2 regions of the Mesorhizobium sp. M8A.F.Ca.ET.202.01.1.1 genome follow, and region 2 is predicted to be linked to the other one. Evidence: predicted binding sites of a transcription regulator. Region 2 holds the regulator's gene; the other holds the start of a gene.
The links. The regulator LexA, encoded in region 2, represses DNA repair genes until DNA is damaged. The targets are predictions, from matches to a motif close to TGTTCNNNNTGTGTTCNG.
Positions count from the first base shown of each region.

Region 1 (7,157 bases), on a different contig from region 2:
CAGGCGTTGTTCCGCAGTGCCGGCCTGGCTGCCGCCACGCATGCGGTCATCCTGCGCGCGCTGAAGATCTGGCGTGAGGTTGCCAACGGCAAGCGCGTCGCCGGCGTTCAGGAGGTCAGCTGGCTGATGCTCAAGGAGTTGGGCGGGCAATCCGCCGAAGGCGATCTTGCCGCTCTGGTCAAGTCGATCCATCTCGATGCCCTGCGCGAGAACGCGCGCGGCCACGCGCTGGCGATCGCCGCAGCCTAGGTTTTATCCCTCGCGAAGAAATCCGGGAAATCCTCCATCGCCGCGGCGATGATGCGCAGGGACGCCGCGATTTGCAGCATGTCGCCGGTGGCGTTTCGCTGGGCGATGCCCGCCGCATACTGCCGGGCAACAGCGACGGTCGCTGTTTGCGGATCGCCAGGGGCACGGAAAAGCAGCTCGCGCGCCAATCCCCTCAGGAAGTTGGCGATTGAAAGCGCCGTTTCCGATGGGATGGCATGGTCTTGGCTGGCACTGCGCAGCCGCAGGATTTCCAGGCCGACCGTGACGGAGGCGACGCCGCCGCCCAGCACCGCCTCGCCCTTCCTGCCGGAATTCTGCACCAGCGGCATCAACTGATTGACCCGGTCATAAGCGAGGCTCTCGAAGGCCGAACGCCTCGGCACGCGCTCATGCAGGCAAAGCCGCGCCAGATCCTCGCGCATGGCCCGTACGATGCGGTCGGCCGCGAGCCACGGATCCGCCGGCAACACGACGATGAAGACGCCGATCGCCAGCAGGATGCCGACCAGGATCGATGCCGAACCGGCGAAGAAGGGGCCGGGATCATAGGTCATCGCCTGATGCGGGCTGAGGAAGGCCAGGAAATTGATGGCGAAGGCCGTCGCCACGCCGACATAGCGCGGATTGGCCATGGCGAGTGCCGCCGGCACCATGATGGGCACGACGAACAGCATGAACCAGCCGAAGCCCGGCAGGGCGGGAAGCGCGATCTGGCCGACGAGAAAGGCGAACGGCAAAGCGAGCAGCGTTCCCTTGAAGAAACCCCATGATACCTGCACGGGATCGGGGCGAGCGGCAAACAGGCTCGACACGACGGCAACCAGGATGACGGTGCCGGCCGCCTCCGACCACTTCGTCGTCAGCCAGAAAGCCGCGACCAACAGCGTGGCAACGGCCGCGCGGATGGCGTTGCGCGCGGCACCGGGATAGTCGCGATGCACCACCAGGGCCGGCTGCTGGCTGCCAGGACCTGGTCGGCGGGTCACCGGCGCGCGCAGCGCGTCCAGGCCACGAAGCACCTGTTTCAGCGCCTCGGCGAAATCGGCCGCTATGGTGAGGCGGGTGATGGTTCCGACCCTGTCCTCACCCTGATCGACCGAGGCATCGGGCATTTGCCGGGCCTTGGTTGAGATCGCGTCGAGCCGCGCCAACCAGGGCGAGGTATCGTCCAGCGCTCCCGGCTTGGTTGCCAGTTCGCCTACAAGGGCTTGCAGCTCCGAGCGCACCGGGATGAGGGCCGCGTTTTTCGGAGCGGCATGCGAATAGAGCGCGCGCGCCGCCGAAAGAGCCGAGAGCAGTTGTCCGATCGTGCGTCGCACCGGGTGCGCGCGCGGTGCGAAGCTCGGCGCTTCGAGCCTGGCATAGGCGCGCATCTCGCCAAGCGTCTGGGTGTCGGCGACAAGCTTCCGGTGCAGGCCGATCAGCGTTGCCCGATCCCCGCCGGAAAACGCTCCGCCGGCGTAAGTGGCGAGGTCGAGAATGCAGCGTTTCAGCCGCGAGATGATGGCGTCGCTGGCCAGTTTGGGCAGGATCAGCCGGCTGGTGAGGCCGGCGCAGACGATGCCGAGCACGATCTCGGCACAACGCGCGACCGCTAGGTCAACGACCAGATGCGGTTGCCCGAAAGCGGGCAGGCCGATGATCATGGCGGTGTAGCCGGCAAGGGCGGCGCCATAGGCTTCGGGATTGCGCAGCAGCGACGAGACGAAGGTGCAGATGCCTATCCAGACGGCAAGCACCGTCACCAGAATCCAGGGGCCGGTGCCGAACGCCGTGGTGATGCCGATTGCCGCGACACCCCCAGCAAGCGTGCCGAGCAGCCGGTAGAAGCCTTTCGCCAGCACCATGCCGGCAACCGGCTGGGCGACGATGAACACCGTCATCATCGCCCATTGCGGATGGTCGAGCTTCAGCGCATAGGCGGCGAGAAGCGCGATCATGCCAGCCGAAACGGTGCGCAGGGCAAAGATCCAGTCCGATCGCGTCGGTTGCGTCAGGCCGGCCAGGCTCGTCTCGAAATAGGTTTTCAGCCGCGCCCAGGTCACATGCCGGTCTCCATGTCAGGGACGCAAGCTAAACTCGCCAGCGGCTAGATATCCAGCACTTCCGTCTCGGCGAATTCGGCGCGTTCCTGGATGAAGCGGAAGCGGGCTTCGGGCTTGGTACCCATCAGTGCATCGACCGCATCCTTGGTCGCCGCCTCGGCGTCGATCACGTCGACCCTGAGCAGCGTGCGCTTCCTGGGGTCCATGGTGGTCTCCTTGAGCTGCGAGGCCATCATTTCGCCCAGGCCCTTGAAGCGGCCGAGCTCGACCTTGCCGCGCCCGGTGAATTCGGTGCGCAGAAGCTCGTCCTTGTGGGCGTCGTCGCGGGCATAGGCGACCTTGCCGCCTTGCCTGATCGAGTAAAGCGGCGGCACCGCCAGATAGAGATGGCCGCCGCGTACCAGCGCCGGCATCTCCTGGTAGAAAAAGGTGATCAGCAGCGAAGCAATGTGGGCGCCGTCGACATCGGCGTCGGTCATGATGATCACGCGGTCGTAGCGCAAATCCTCGTCGCGATACTTTGACCGCGTGCCGCAGCCAAGCGCCTGGATCAGGTCCGATATCTGCTGGTTGGCGGCCAGCTTGTCATTGCCGGCGCTGGCGACGTTGAGGATTTTTCCGCGCAGCGGCAAGACGGCCTGGCTGGCACGGTCGCGCGCTTGCTTGGCGGAGCCGCCGGCGGAATCGCCTTCGACGATGAAGAGTTCGGCACCTGCCGCCGCGTTCTGTGTGCAGTCGGCGAGCTTGCCCGGCAAGCGCAGCTTGCGCACCGCACTCTTGCGCGACACCTCTTTTTCCTGGCGGCGGCGCACCCGTTCGTCAGCGCGCGCGATCACCCAGTCGAGCAGTTTCGAGGCTTCTTGCGGATTGTCGGCCAGCCAATGGTCGAACGGGTCGCGTATCGCGGTCTCGACGATGCGTATCGCTTCGATCGTCGCCAGCCTGTCCTTGGTCTGGCCGACGAATTCCGGCTCGCGGATGAACACCGACAGCATGCCGGCGGCCGAGATCATGACGTCTTCCGACGTGACGATCGAGGCGCGCTTGTTGCCGACGAGGTCGGCATAGGCCCGCAGGCCGCGCGTCAGGACGTTGCGGAAGCCGGCCTCGTGCGTGCCGCCTTCACCGGTCGGAATGGTGTTGCAGTAGGAATTGATGAAGCCGTCGCCGCCGAACCAGGTCACCGCCCACTCGAGCGAGCCATGGCCGCCTTGCCTGTCGCTCTTGCCGGCGAAGATTTCGCGCGTCACCTGGAATTCGTCGCCTAGCGACGCTTTCAGATAATCCTTGAGGCCGCCGGGAAAATGGAATTCCGCCTTGGCCGGCGTCTGATCCTTTTCCTTGATGAGGGAAGGATCGCAGGTCCAGCGGATTTCGACGCCGCCGAACAGATAGGCCTTGGAGCGCGTCATGCGGTAGAGCCGTGCCGGCTCGAAGGCCGCACCCTTGCCGAAGATCTGCTCGTCGGGATGGAAACGCGTCCTGGTGCCGCGGCGGTTGTGCACCTCGCCGAGGTGCTCCAGACCGCTTACCGGAATGCCGCGTGAAAACCGTTGGCGATAAAGCTGGCGGCCGCGCGCGACTTCGACCTCGAGATGGTCCGACAGGGCGTTGACGACGGAAACGCCGACGCCGTGCAGGCCACCGGAGGTCTCGTAGACCTTGGAATCGAACTTGCCGCCCGAATGCAGCGTCGTCATGATCACTTCGAGCGCCGGCTTCTTGAATTTCGGATGCGGATCGACCGGGATGCCGCGGCCATTGTCGGTGACGGTGAGATAGCCGTCGGCGGAAAGCTCGACATCGATGAAGGTGGCGTGGCCGGCAACCGCTTCGTCCATCGAATTGTCGATGACCTCGGCGAACAAATGGTGCATCGCCTTGTCGTCGGTACCGCCGATATACATGCCAGGCCGGCGGCGCACCGGCTCCAGGCCTTCGAGCACCTCGATGTCGGCGGCGCTGTAACCCTCGCTGCCATCCTTGGCCGCGGCCGGGCGCCTGGCGGCCGCTTGCACCAGCGGATCCGCTGGGCGCGCCGGCGCGCGAACCGGCTGCGGCTGCTTGTCGATGTTGCCGAAGAGATCGTTGTTGTCGTCCATGCCAACCATAAGGGTCCGGTGCTGCGAATCACCCGTCGATACTGCCACGCTTTTCGGCGCCAAGCGACGGAGGTTCCTGTTACGTTCGGGGATTTAGCCCTTCTTACCCTAAAACCATTCGATAACCAAGCGGGCGGAAATAGGTCGAATGCCACCGCACAAGATTCCTGATTCTTTAACAATGCCGACTAGCGTGAGCCCAACATAACAAGAAACTGCAGGCGTCAGGGGTTTAGGTGTGAGGGGCAAGGCCATAACGATGATCGGCATCGCCGCCGTTTTCGGCGCGATCTCGATCTTTGCCGCGGATTTCTGGGTCAAGAGCCAAGCCCAGGCCGATGCCCAGGAGAAGACGGCCTCGATCGCCGCTCCGGCCTCACCCAGGATCGAATTCAAGACGATCGTGGTGGCGACCGCGCCATTGCGTTATGGCATGGAGCTCGATCGCACCAAACTCAGCGAAATCCCGTGGCCGCAGGATTCCCTGCCGCAGGGCGCCTTTGCGACCATCGACGGGTTGCTCGGCGAAGGTGGCCGGGTCGTGCTGTCGCCGATCGAGGTCAACGAGCCGGTGCTGCTCACCAAGCTGTCCGGACCGAACGGCCGCGCGACGCTGTCCAATATGCTGACGCCCGGAATGCGGGCGGTCACCATCCGCACCGACGAGATCGCCGGCGTCGGCGGCTTCGTCACGCCGGGCGACCGGGTCGATGTCGTGCTGACCCGCGATGCCGGCGAAATCCAGGAAGTCGCCAAGAACGCGCAAGGCGCGGCCGGTTCGACCATCACCTCGGAAATCGTCGTTGCCGACGCCAAGGTGCTGAGCGTCGGGCAGGGCGCCGACGAGCGCCAGACGACGCCGCAGGTGGCCAATTCCGTGACCATCGAGGTGACGAGCGACGGCGCGCAGAAAGTGGCGCTGGCCCGCACCGTCGGCACGCTGTCGCTTTCGCTGCGCTCCGCCAGCGAAGGCGGCGACGGCAAGAACGGCGTCACCACCATCTCTTCCTTCGGCGGATCTGTGGCTTCCAAGGCCCAGGCGGCGGCCGGCTCCCTGTTCGATGCCGTCGCAAAGGAGCCGGAGAAGCCGAAGTTCAAGACGGTCATCGTGACACGCGGCACGCAGGCCGAGGAATACAAGGTTCCTTCGCGGGATCAGAAGTAAAGACCGGTGGGGACCGGGCGGGACGGGATAATGGCGATGCATACCCTATATCGAATGACGGATCGGTTGCGTTTGGTGCGCGCCTTGGCGATGGCGGCTTCACTGGCCGCGAGCGGCATGCTCGCCTTCGTCGGCGCGGCCAAGGCGGACAACGACATCGTCCATGTCTCGTCGACCAGGAATGCGTCGATCAAGGTCGCCAAGGGCAAGCCCAAGACGATCATGACGAGCGCGGCCTTCTACCAGATCGTCATCGGCGATCCGGAGATCGCCAACGTCAATCCGCTGACCGACAAATCCTTCTATGTGCTGGGCAACAATCTCGGCACCACCGGCATTGCGCTGTTCGACGAGAACAAGCAGCTCGTCGGCACCATCGACATCGAAGTGACGCTCGACACCGACCAATTGGCGAGCACCATCCGCGCCAGCGTGCCGGACGCCAAGATCAAGGTCGGCTCGGCCAATGGCCGCGTGGTGCTTTCGGGCGAGGCGGATGACGCGGTCGCCGCCGAAAAGGCAAACAAGATCGCCACCCGCTTCTCCGGCAATGAGGAGGTGATCAATTCGGTCAATATCTCCTCGTCGCAGCAGGTCCAGCTCAATGTCCGCTTCGTCGAGATCAATCGCCAGGCCGGGCAGGATCTGGGCGCGAAATACAGCGCCAATTTCGCTTACGGCTTCGGCGGTCGCGACGTCTCGATCAATCCAGGCCCGGTCCCGGCGGCCGGCACCGGCGAGATCATCGGCCGGCTGCTGTCCAATGGCGTCTCGATCGATATCGCCATCAAGGCGCTGGAGGAGCGCGGCCTTGCCCGAAGGTTGGCCGAACCGAACCTGATTGCTCGCTCCGGCGAAACGGCGAGCTTTCTCGCCGGCGGCGAATTTCCCATCCCGGTTTCCGAAGACAATGGCAATATCTCCGTCAGCTACAAGAAATACGGCGTCAGCCTGGACTTTACGCCGACCGTGCTGAAGGACGGATTGGTCAGCCTCGACATCGCGCCGGAAGTCTCCTCGATCGATGCGTCGGCATCGTACAATATCGGCAACATTTCGGTGCCGGGGTTCATCGTGCGCCGCGCCAAGACTTCGGTCGACCTGAAGAACGGCCAGAGCTTCATGATCGCCGGGCTGCTGCAGTCCCAGAACGACATCATCACGTCTCGCATACCCGGTCTCGGCAAGATGCCGGTGCTGGGGTCGCTGTTCTCGTCGAAATCCTATCAGCGGCGCGAGACCGACCTGGTCATCATCGTCACGCCCTATCTGGTCAAGCCGGTCGATCCGTCGAAGAAAATGGCTGAGCCGACCGATGGCACACAGCCCGCCAGCAATGTCGACTATTTCCTCAACAACACCGAGGAAGTGAAGGCGCCGGACACCAACCGTGCGCTGGCGCTGGCTGACGGCAGCGCTGCGCGGGGCGCTTCCGCGACCAAAGTCGGCCATTTCCTCGACCTGCCGAAGGACTGAAGCCATGCGTCTGGTCCTGAGATCGAGCATCGCACTGCTTCTTGCCGGTTTGGCAAGCGGCTGTACCAGCGACGACTATGTGCGCAGCGAAGGCGTGAC
Region 1 covers NZ_SRUN01000012.1:171,271-178,427, forward strand. Annotated here, with positions in the region: gene EN845_RS24760 (DUF2336 domain-containing protein) at 1-249, shown strand, start outside; gene EN845_RS24765 (FUSC family protein) at 246-2,315, opposite strand; gene parE (DNA topoisomerase IV subunit B) at 2,360-4,417, opposite strand; gene cpaB (Flp pilus assembly protein CpaB) at 4,656-5,582, shown strand; gene EN845_RS24780 (type II and III secretion system protein family protein) at 5,673-7,058, shown strand; gene EN845_RS24785 (hypothetical protein) at 7,063-7,157, shown strand, end outside.
Region 1: the regulator LexA is predicted to act here: its motif matches at 4,489-4,506, upstream of parE (DNA topoisomerase IV subunit B).

Region 2 (7,157 bases):
AGGCGATCAGCGCGAGAAGGCCGGCGACGACGATCTTGCTGGCGGGAAAACCCGGCCGCGCGAACGGCACCCAGTCGAACACCGTCGGCGAGCCGAAGACCGAGAGATTGGACTTGCCCATGATGCGAAGGTTGATGCTGTAGAGCATCGTCATCATCAGGATGCCCGCCAGAAGCGTGTGGATGCGGAAGCGCAGATGGATGAAGGCGGTGCAGCAGCCCGCCGCGAAGCCGGCAACGAGGGCGGCGGCGATGCCGACCAACGGCGATGCGCCGGCGGCAAGGAGGACGCCGCAGATGCAGCCGCCCAGCGGAAAGGCGCCCTCGCTGGTGAGATCGGGAAAATTCAGCATGCGAAACGGAATCATGATCCCGAGCACGACAAAGGCCAGGATCAGGCTTTGCGCCAGCGTGACCGGCATGATCGCGACGAAGCTGGCGAGAACGTCCTGAATGAAGCCCATGATGATCAGCTCGCCAGCAACATGCGGTCGGTCTTGACTGAGAAATGGCCGATCAGATCGATAACCGTGATCCTCGCCTTCTCTTCGCCTGTGACCTCCAGGAGGACGCGGCCGGCGTCGAGCATGATCACCCGGTTGCCGTAGTCGACGGCATGCTGCATGTTGTGGGTCACCATCAAAGTCGTCAGCTTCAGCGCGCTGACGGCGCGCACCGTTGCCTGCATGACGATCTCGGCCGTGCGCGGGTCGAGCGCCGCGGTATGCTCGTCGAGCAGCAGCAAGTCGGGCGATCCGCCGACCGCCATGATCAGCGACAGGGACTGCCGCTGCCCACCCGAAAGCAGGTCGACGCGGGTGTCCATGCGGTTTTCAAGGCCGAGGCCCAGTATCGACAGGCGTTCCTTGTAGGACGCGAGCCGGGTGGCGTTCAGCCCCTGGCGCAAGGTGCGCTTGCTGCTGCGCAAATCAGCCAGCAGCATGTTTTCCGCGACCGTCATGCTGGCGGCGGTGCCGCGCATCGGATCCTGGAAGACGCGGGCCAGCTTCGCGGCGCGCTTGTGCACCGGCATATCAGTCACATCGGCGCCATTGATCAGGATCTGGCCGGAATCGAGGATCAGAGCGCCGGAAATGGCGTTGAGCATGCTGCTCTTGCCCGCCCCGTTGGAGCCGATGACGATGCCGAACTCGCCAGTCGCCAATGACAGGCTGAGGCCGTCCAGCGCGATCTTCTCGTCGGCCTGGCCCCTGTAGAATACTTTGCGCGCGGATCGGATCTCGAGCATCGTTCCTCCCTGACATGAAAAGTGACGGCGCCCGCGCCGTCACCTTCATGCAGCCTGATGTCAGTCGACGATGCAGCCGCAATCTGCCATCGAGGCCGGTATCTCGATGCCGAACGCGGCCATCGCCTTGCGGGAAATCGTTGCCATGTGATCCTTGTAGGCCGGGCGCGACGGCGCGATCGTCTTGGGATCCTTGCCCTTGAGTATCTCTGCGGCGATGTCGCCGGCGTTGATGCCAACCTGCGTGTAATTGACCGCGAAGCTCGCCGGCACAGTGCCGTTGCGGACCGCGCTGTCATCGGAGTTGACGACCGGGATACCGGCCTGGCGGGCGGCGGCGGAGACAGCGGCGATCGCCGGCTGGATCAGGTTCGAGGCCGGGCCGTAGATGACGTCGGCCTTGCCGGCGAGCGAAGCGATACGTTGCTGGATGTCATTGACGTTGTCGATGCCGACCTCCACCACCTCGAAGCCAGCGGCGGGCGCCGCCGCCTTGATCTTTTCGACCAAGGCAACGTCATTGGCCTCGCCCGGATTGTAAGGCACGCCGAAGCGCTTGGCGTTCGGCAGCAGCTTCTTGGTGAAGGCCATCACCGCGGCGACGTCCTGCAGATCGCTGGCGCCGGTCATGCCTTCGTCACCTGAATCCCACGACGGCACCAGCTTGGCCGCCACTGGATCGGTGACCGCGGCAAAGACGATTGGAATGCCGGAACCGGCGAGCGCCTTCTTGGCGATCTGCGAGACCGGCGTGGTGATGGTGTAGATCAGCTTGGGCTGCTCCGCCTGCAGCTTGGCGATCATCTGCGGCACCAGCGATGCATCGAAATTGGTATGGCTTTCCGTATAGACGACGTCCTTGCCCTCGACGAAGCCATTGTCCGTCAGCGCCTTCTTGAAGCCGGCTATGGCGGCATTGAGCTGGGGGTGCTCGCCGAAATTGGCAATGCCGATGCGTATCTGGTCGGCGGCGGCACTGCCGGCGCTCACCATCAACGCGCTAGCCATGAACAAACCCGACAACCAAGCGGATTTCGACTTCAACATCATTTCCTCCCAGATTTGATCAGCGCCGCTTGCAGCGCGGCTACTGCAAACGATCATGGTCAGTCCGCCGGCTTGTGTCAAACATTATATATAATTCTTGCCATGCCCCTACATCATATATAATTTTCCCTGCCAGACGACGGATGGACCGCGATGCAGGATCAAACGAGCTCCACAAAGACGGAGGCAGCCTATCAGCTGTTGCGGCGCGATATCCTGACCACGCGCCTCATGCCCGGCGCCCCGCTCAAACTGAGTGCACTGCGCGGCACCTATGGAGTCGGCTGGACGCCATTGCGCGAAGCCTTGTCGCGGCTCGAGGCCGAACGCCTGGTCACCGCCATCAGCAATCGCGGTTTTACCGTGGCTCGGGTGTCGCGGGCCGAACTGGAGGACCTGGCGCGCGCCAGGATGGTGGTCGAGATCCCCCTGTTCCTCGAATCGATGGAGAAAGGCGGCAAGGAATGGGAAGATGCCGTGGTCACCGCCCACTACCGGCTCTCCCGTTGCAAAACCGCGGTCGACGATCCCTCGGATGCGGCGGTCGACAAATGGGACGAGAATCACGAGGCTTTCCATGCGGCGCTGCTGAGTGCCGCCACATGCGATTGGCTGTTGCGTTTCCGCTCGACGATCTCGGATCAATTGCGCCGGCATCATCGCTTTCTTGGTCTGGCGCCGACATTGCGGGCCGCGGCCGGCCTCAAGGATGGCTACGAAGAGGCGATGGAGGCGCTGCGCGAAGCGATTGCGATCGAACACCATACCGCGATCATGGAAGCGGCACTCGATCGTGACGTCGAGCGGGCCAAGGCGCTGATGGTGGCCCATATCGGCTACACCCTGCACGTCTATGTCCACAGCGAAGACAGCGGCCCGACCAAATACGCCGCCCGCGCCGGCAGCTTGAAAGCTGGTTCGGGATGACTCCGGCGCTTCCGCGACACCTATTCGCACGCGTTGGTCGGAGTGGGGCCGGACGCCTGGGTCCATCGCTGCCCCGAAGCTGCCAGTCGTTGGCGTTTTGGTTTCGTTTCGTTCCGCGAATAACGGACCGATAAATTATACAATCCGCCCGGGGAAAGCCTTCCGAACGGCTGACGCCAAACTCGGGAGCGGATGGGCCACAGGCCATTAACCATAACGATTTCAATGGGCCTGCCGATGGCGGAAAAGGTCGGCTTCTGCCCGCCGTAGCGGACAAAAAACATCCGCAGCCTTAACAAATTCATTAAACTTTAAACGGTTGCGGAACACAACTGGAACAGATAGTGTTTGTTCTGGGTTTGTTTTTTCGATTCTGGTTCAGACCTTCGTTCAATGCCTTGGGGGCCGCCATGCTGACACGCAAGCAACATGAACTGCTGATGTTCATCCACGAACGGCTCAAGGAAAGCGGGATACCGCCCTCCTTCGACGAGATGAAGGAAGCGCTCGATCTTGCCTCCAAATCCGGGATTCATCGCCTGATCACGGCGCTGGAGGAACGCGGCTTCATTCGCCGGCTACCCAATCGGGCGCGCGCGCTGGAGGTGCTGCGGCTGCCGGATTCGATCGCGCCCGGCCTGAACGCGGCAAAGAAATTTTCGCCCAGCGTCATCCAGGGCAGCCTTGGTCAAAACAATCTTGGCCGCCAGCTCAAGCCGGCGACGGCGCCTTCGCGTCTGCCCGCGGCCGGCAATGACGACGATGTGGTTTCAGCCGTGTCCATCCCGGTCATGGGCCGTATCGCCGCCGGTGTGCCGATCGATGCCATCCAGCATCAGACGCATTCGATCTCGGTGCCGCCGGATATGATCATGGGCGGCGAGCACTATGCGCTGGAGGTCAAGGGTGACTCGATGATCGAGGCTGGTATCTTCGACGGCGACACGGTCATCATCCGCAATGCGAACACGGCAAGTCCGGGCGAAATCATCGTGGCGCTGGTCGACGAGGAGGAAGCGACGCTGAAGCGGTTCCGCCGTAAAGGCGCCTCGATCGCGCTCGAAGCCGCCAATCCAGCCTACGAAACGCGTATTTTCGGGCCGGACAGAGTCAAGGTACAAGGCAAGCTGGTCGGGCTGATCAGGCGCTACTGAGCCGGTTTGCCATCGGACTTGTCTGGCTTTTTATAGGGCGGCAGCCCCCTCGCCTCGCGTGAGAATTTTCGCTGCTCGTGCCAGGGCCGGTATGGTCCGTCGACAGCGAATTCGATCACAGCCGGGGTTGTGGCCGACTGGGGATCGAAGAAGACGGCAGCACTTCCCTTGCGGGCGAGCTGCCGTTTCGTGACGACGACAACCAGCGGATTGTGGCAGGCGTCATAGGCGGTCGCGTCATTGACGACGATCAGGTCGGCGAAGGCGCAGGCTTTCCAGGTGTTCTTGCGATCCTCGACATAGGCGACGATCGCGCCGGAAGGGTGCCTGGCAAGGCAAAGGCCTTCGCGGCAATAGAACGGCGATCCCTGCGGCAGGTCGGTGGGAGCGGCAATATCGAATTGCCCGTCCGCCTTGTCGAACATTTCCGGTTTGACGATTGTTTCGGAGACCAGAGCGCGTTTCCAGTTGTCGGCCGCGAATTCGTTCGGACGTTCCCGGTTGACGGCCAGTTCGCCATTGCCGATCGGCAGTGCGACCAGCCGTGCGTCTTCCGAGATCAGCACGTCGGGCGTGCGTATGTCCGACACAGTCAACAGACCGGCAAGTGCGAATGGCAGTGCCGCGAGCCGCAGCCAGGTCGTCGCCATCGTCGCGATGACCAGCGCGACGGCCACCAGCAGCACGGATTGCTGCGAGATCAGACCTACCCCATCGATTGGCGAGCGCTCCGATATCCATGACGATACGGCGATCATCGCTGTCAGGCCTTTGCCCATCACGTAGAGAAACGGGCCGTCGGCGCCGAAGGGCATCGCCAGCGAACTGAGGACCGCAAAAGGCATGACGACCACCGACACGATCGGCATGACGGCCAGATTGGCGAACAGGCTGAGCGGCGATACGCGCTGGAAATGCCAGATGGCAAACAGCGCCGTCGCGCTGCCGGCAATGATGGAGGTCATGGCCAATCCACCTGTCGCCAGCAGGAATTTTCGCGTCAGGAACCCGGGTAGTGACCGCTTTGGCGACGGTGGCCTCGTCTTACCAGCGCGGTGGTCCGCCCAGCCGGCATAGGCGCCAACAAGGGCCGCGGTTGCCGCGAACGACATCTGGAAGCTCGGGCCGACGACCTCGTGCGGGGAAACCAGGATAACGGCGATCGCCGAGATGGCCAGGTTGCGCATGGTGAGCGCCGCGCGATCGAACAAGACGGCAATCAGCATCACCGCCAGCATGATGAAGCTGCGTTCGGCCGCAACGACGACACCGGAAATGACGAGATAGGCGGCGATCGAGAAAAGTGCGGCGGCGGCCGCATATTTCTTCACCGGCCGGCGCGCGGAAAAGTCTGGAAACAGCGCGAAGGCACCGCGCAACAGACCCATGATGGTGCCGGCGACCAGCGCCATATGCAGTCCCGAAATGGAAATGATGTGATAGATGCCGGTACGCCGCATCGCTTCGTTGATTTCATCGGGAATGCCGGCGCGCACGCCGACGATCAGCGCCGCCGCGATCTCGCCTTCGGCGCCGCCGATGCTGCCCCTGATGTGGTCGGCGATGGCTTCGCGGGCGTTTTCGATGCTTGAAAAAAGACGGGCTGGCAGCGACATCTCACCATCGTCGGTAGCGACAACCGTTGGATTGCCGAGAAAGAAGCCGCTGCCGCCGATGCCTGCGAAATAGCTGTCGAAGGAGAAGTCGTAGCTGTCCGGCCGCACCGGACCGGTCGGCGGCAGCAGTTTGGCGTAGCCTGTGATAAGCGAGCCAGCGGTCATTTCCGGCGGTATCTTGCGTGCCGAAAGCCGGACCCTTTCCGGCGCATAGCGCAATTTCGGCCGGGCGGTCGAAATCACGTCCATGGTCAACCGGATACGGCCGCTCTCCATCTCCTCGAGCGAGACCACGCGGCCGGTCAATTGAGTCGAGATTTCCGAACCCAGCATCCGGGTTCCTGCTCGCCATGTTTCGACCTTCGCCGCGAGCAGGCCCAGCGCGCACAACAGCACTGCCATGAAACACAGATGGGTTTTCGGCCAGGAACGCGAGACGAATGCACAGGTCGCCGCCAGCACCATGACCGCGACAGGCTTTGCAAAATCGGGCTCGGTCGCCAGCGAAAAGTAGCCGATCGCCCCAACCGCCAGGCAGACCGGCACCAGCAGGAAGGCGATGCCCCGGTCAAGTTCCAGCTCCGCCGCCTTGGCCAAGCCGTGGCGCAGGCGAAGCAAGGATATCCGGCCGATTTGCCGGCGCGCGCGCACGATCCTGCGTGCGGCAGGAGACGGAGTTGGCGCCGGCAAGCCCGCTTGCAACGGCTGGGTTGCGGGCGCAGCCACGAGCGGCGATGGCAGCGGGATCGCCGGAGGCGTCGCAAACAAGGACCGTTCGCTGACGCCGACAATGGCGCCCTCGCCCCGATCCGAGCCCCGGCCTCGTCCAGTCATCGGGTCTGCCCCTTGCGCCCTCGACACCCTATGCTACATGAACGCGCGAAGCGCGAAAGTCCGCGCCCTCCGCACCCAGCTTCAGACGTTTTCCGAGAGTTCCATGTCCGACAAGGTCATCACCCGTTTTGCCCCCTCGCCGACCGGCTATCTGCACATCGGCGGCGCGCGCACGGCACTGTTCAACTGGCTCTATGCCAAGCATACCGGCGGTACGATGCTGCTGCGCATCGAGGACACCGATCGGGAGCGTTCGACCGATGCGGCCACATCAGCCATTCTCGACGGCCTGACCTGGCTCGGCCTGTCATGGGACGGCGATGCGGTTTCC
Region 2 covers NZ_SRUN01000010.1:131,433-138,589, reverse strand. Annotated here, with positions in the region: gene EN845_RS21625 (ABC transporter permease) at 1-463, opposite strand, end outside; gene EN845_RS21620 (ABC transporter ATP-binding protein) at 469-1,248, opposite strand; gene EN845_RS21615 (ABC transporter substrate-binding protein) at 1,309-2,295, opposite strand; gene EN845_RS21610 (GntR family transcriptional regulator) at 2,449-3,222, shown strand; gene lexA (transcriptional repressor LexA) at 3,633-4,376, shown strand; gene EN845_RS21600 (ComEC/Rec2 family competence protein) at 4,370-6,826, opposite strand; gene gltX (glutamate--tRNA ligase) at 6,930-7,157, shown strand, end outside.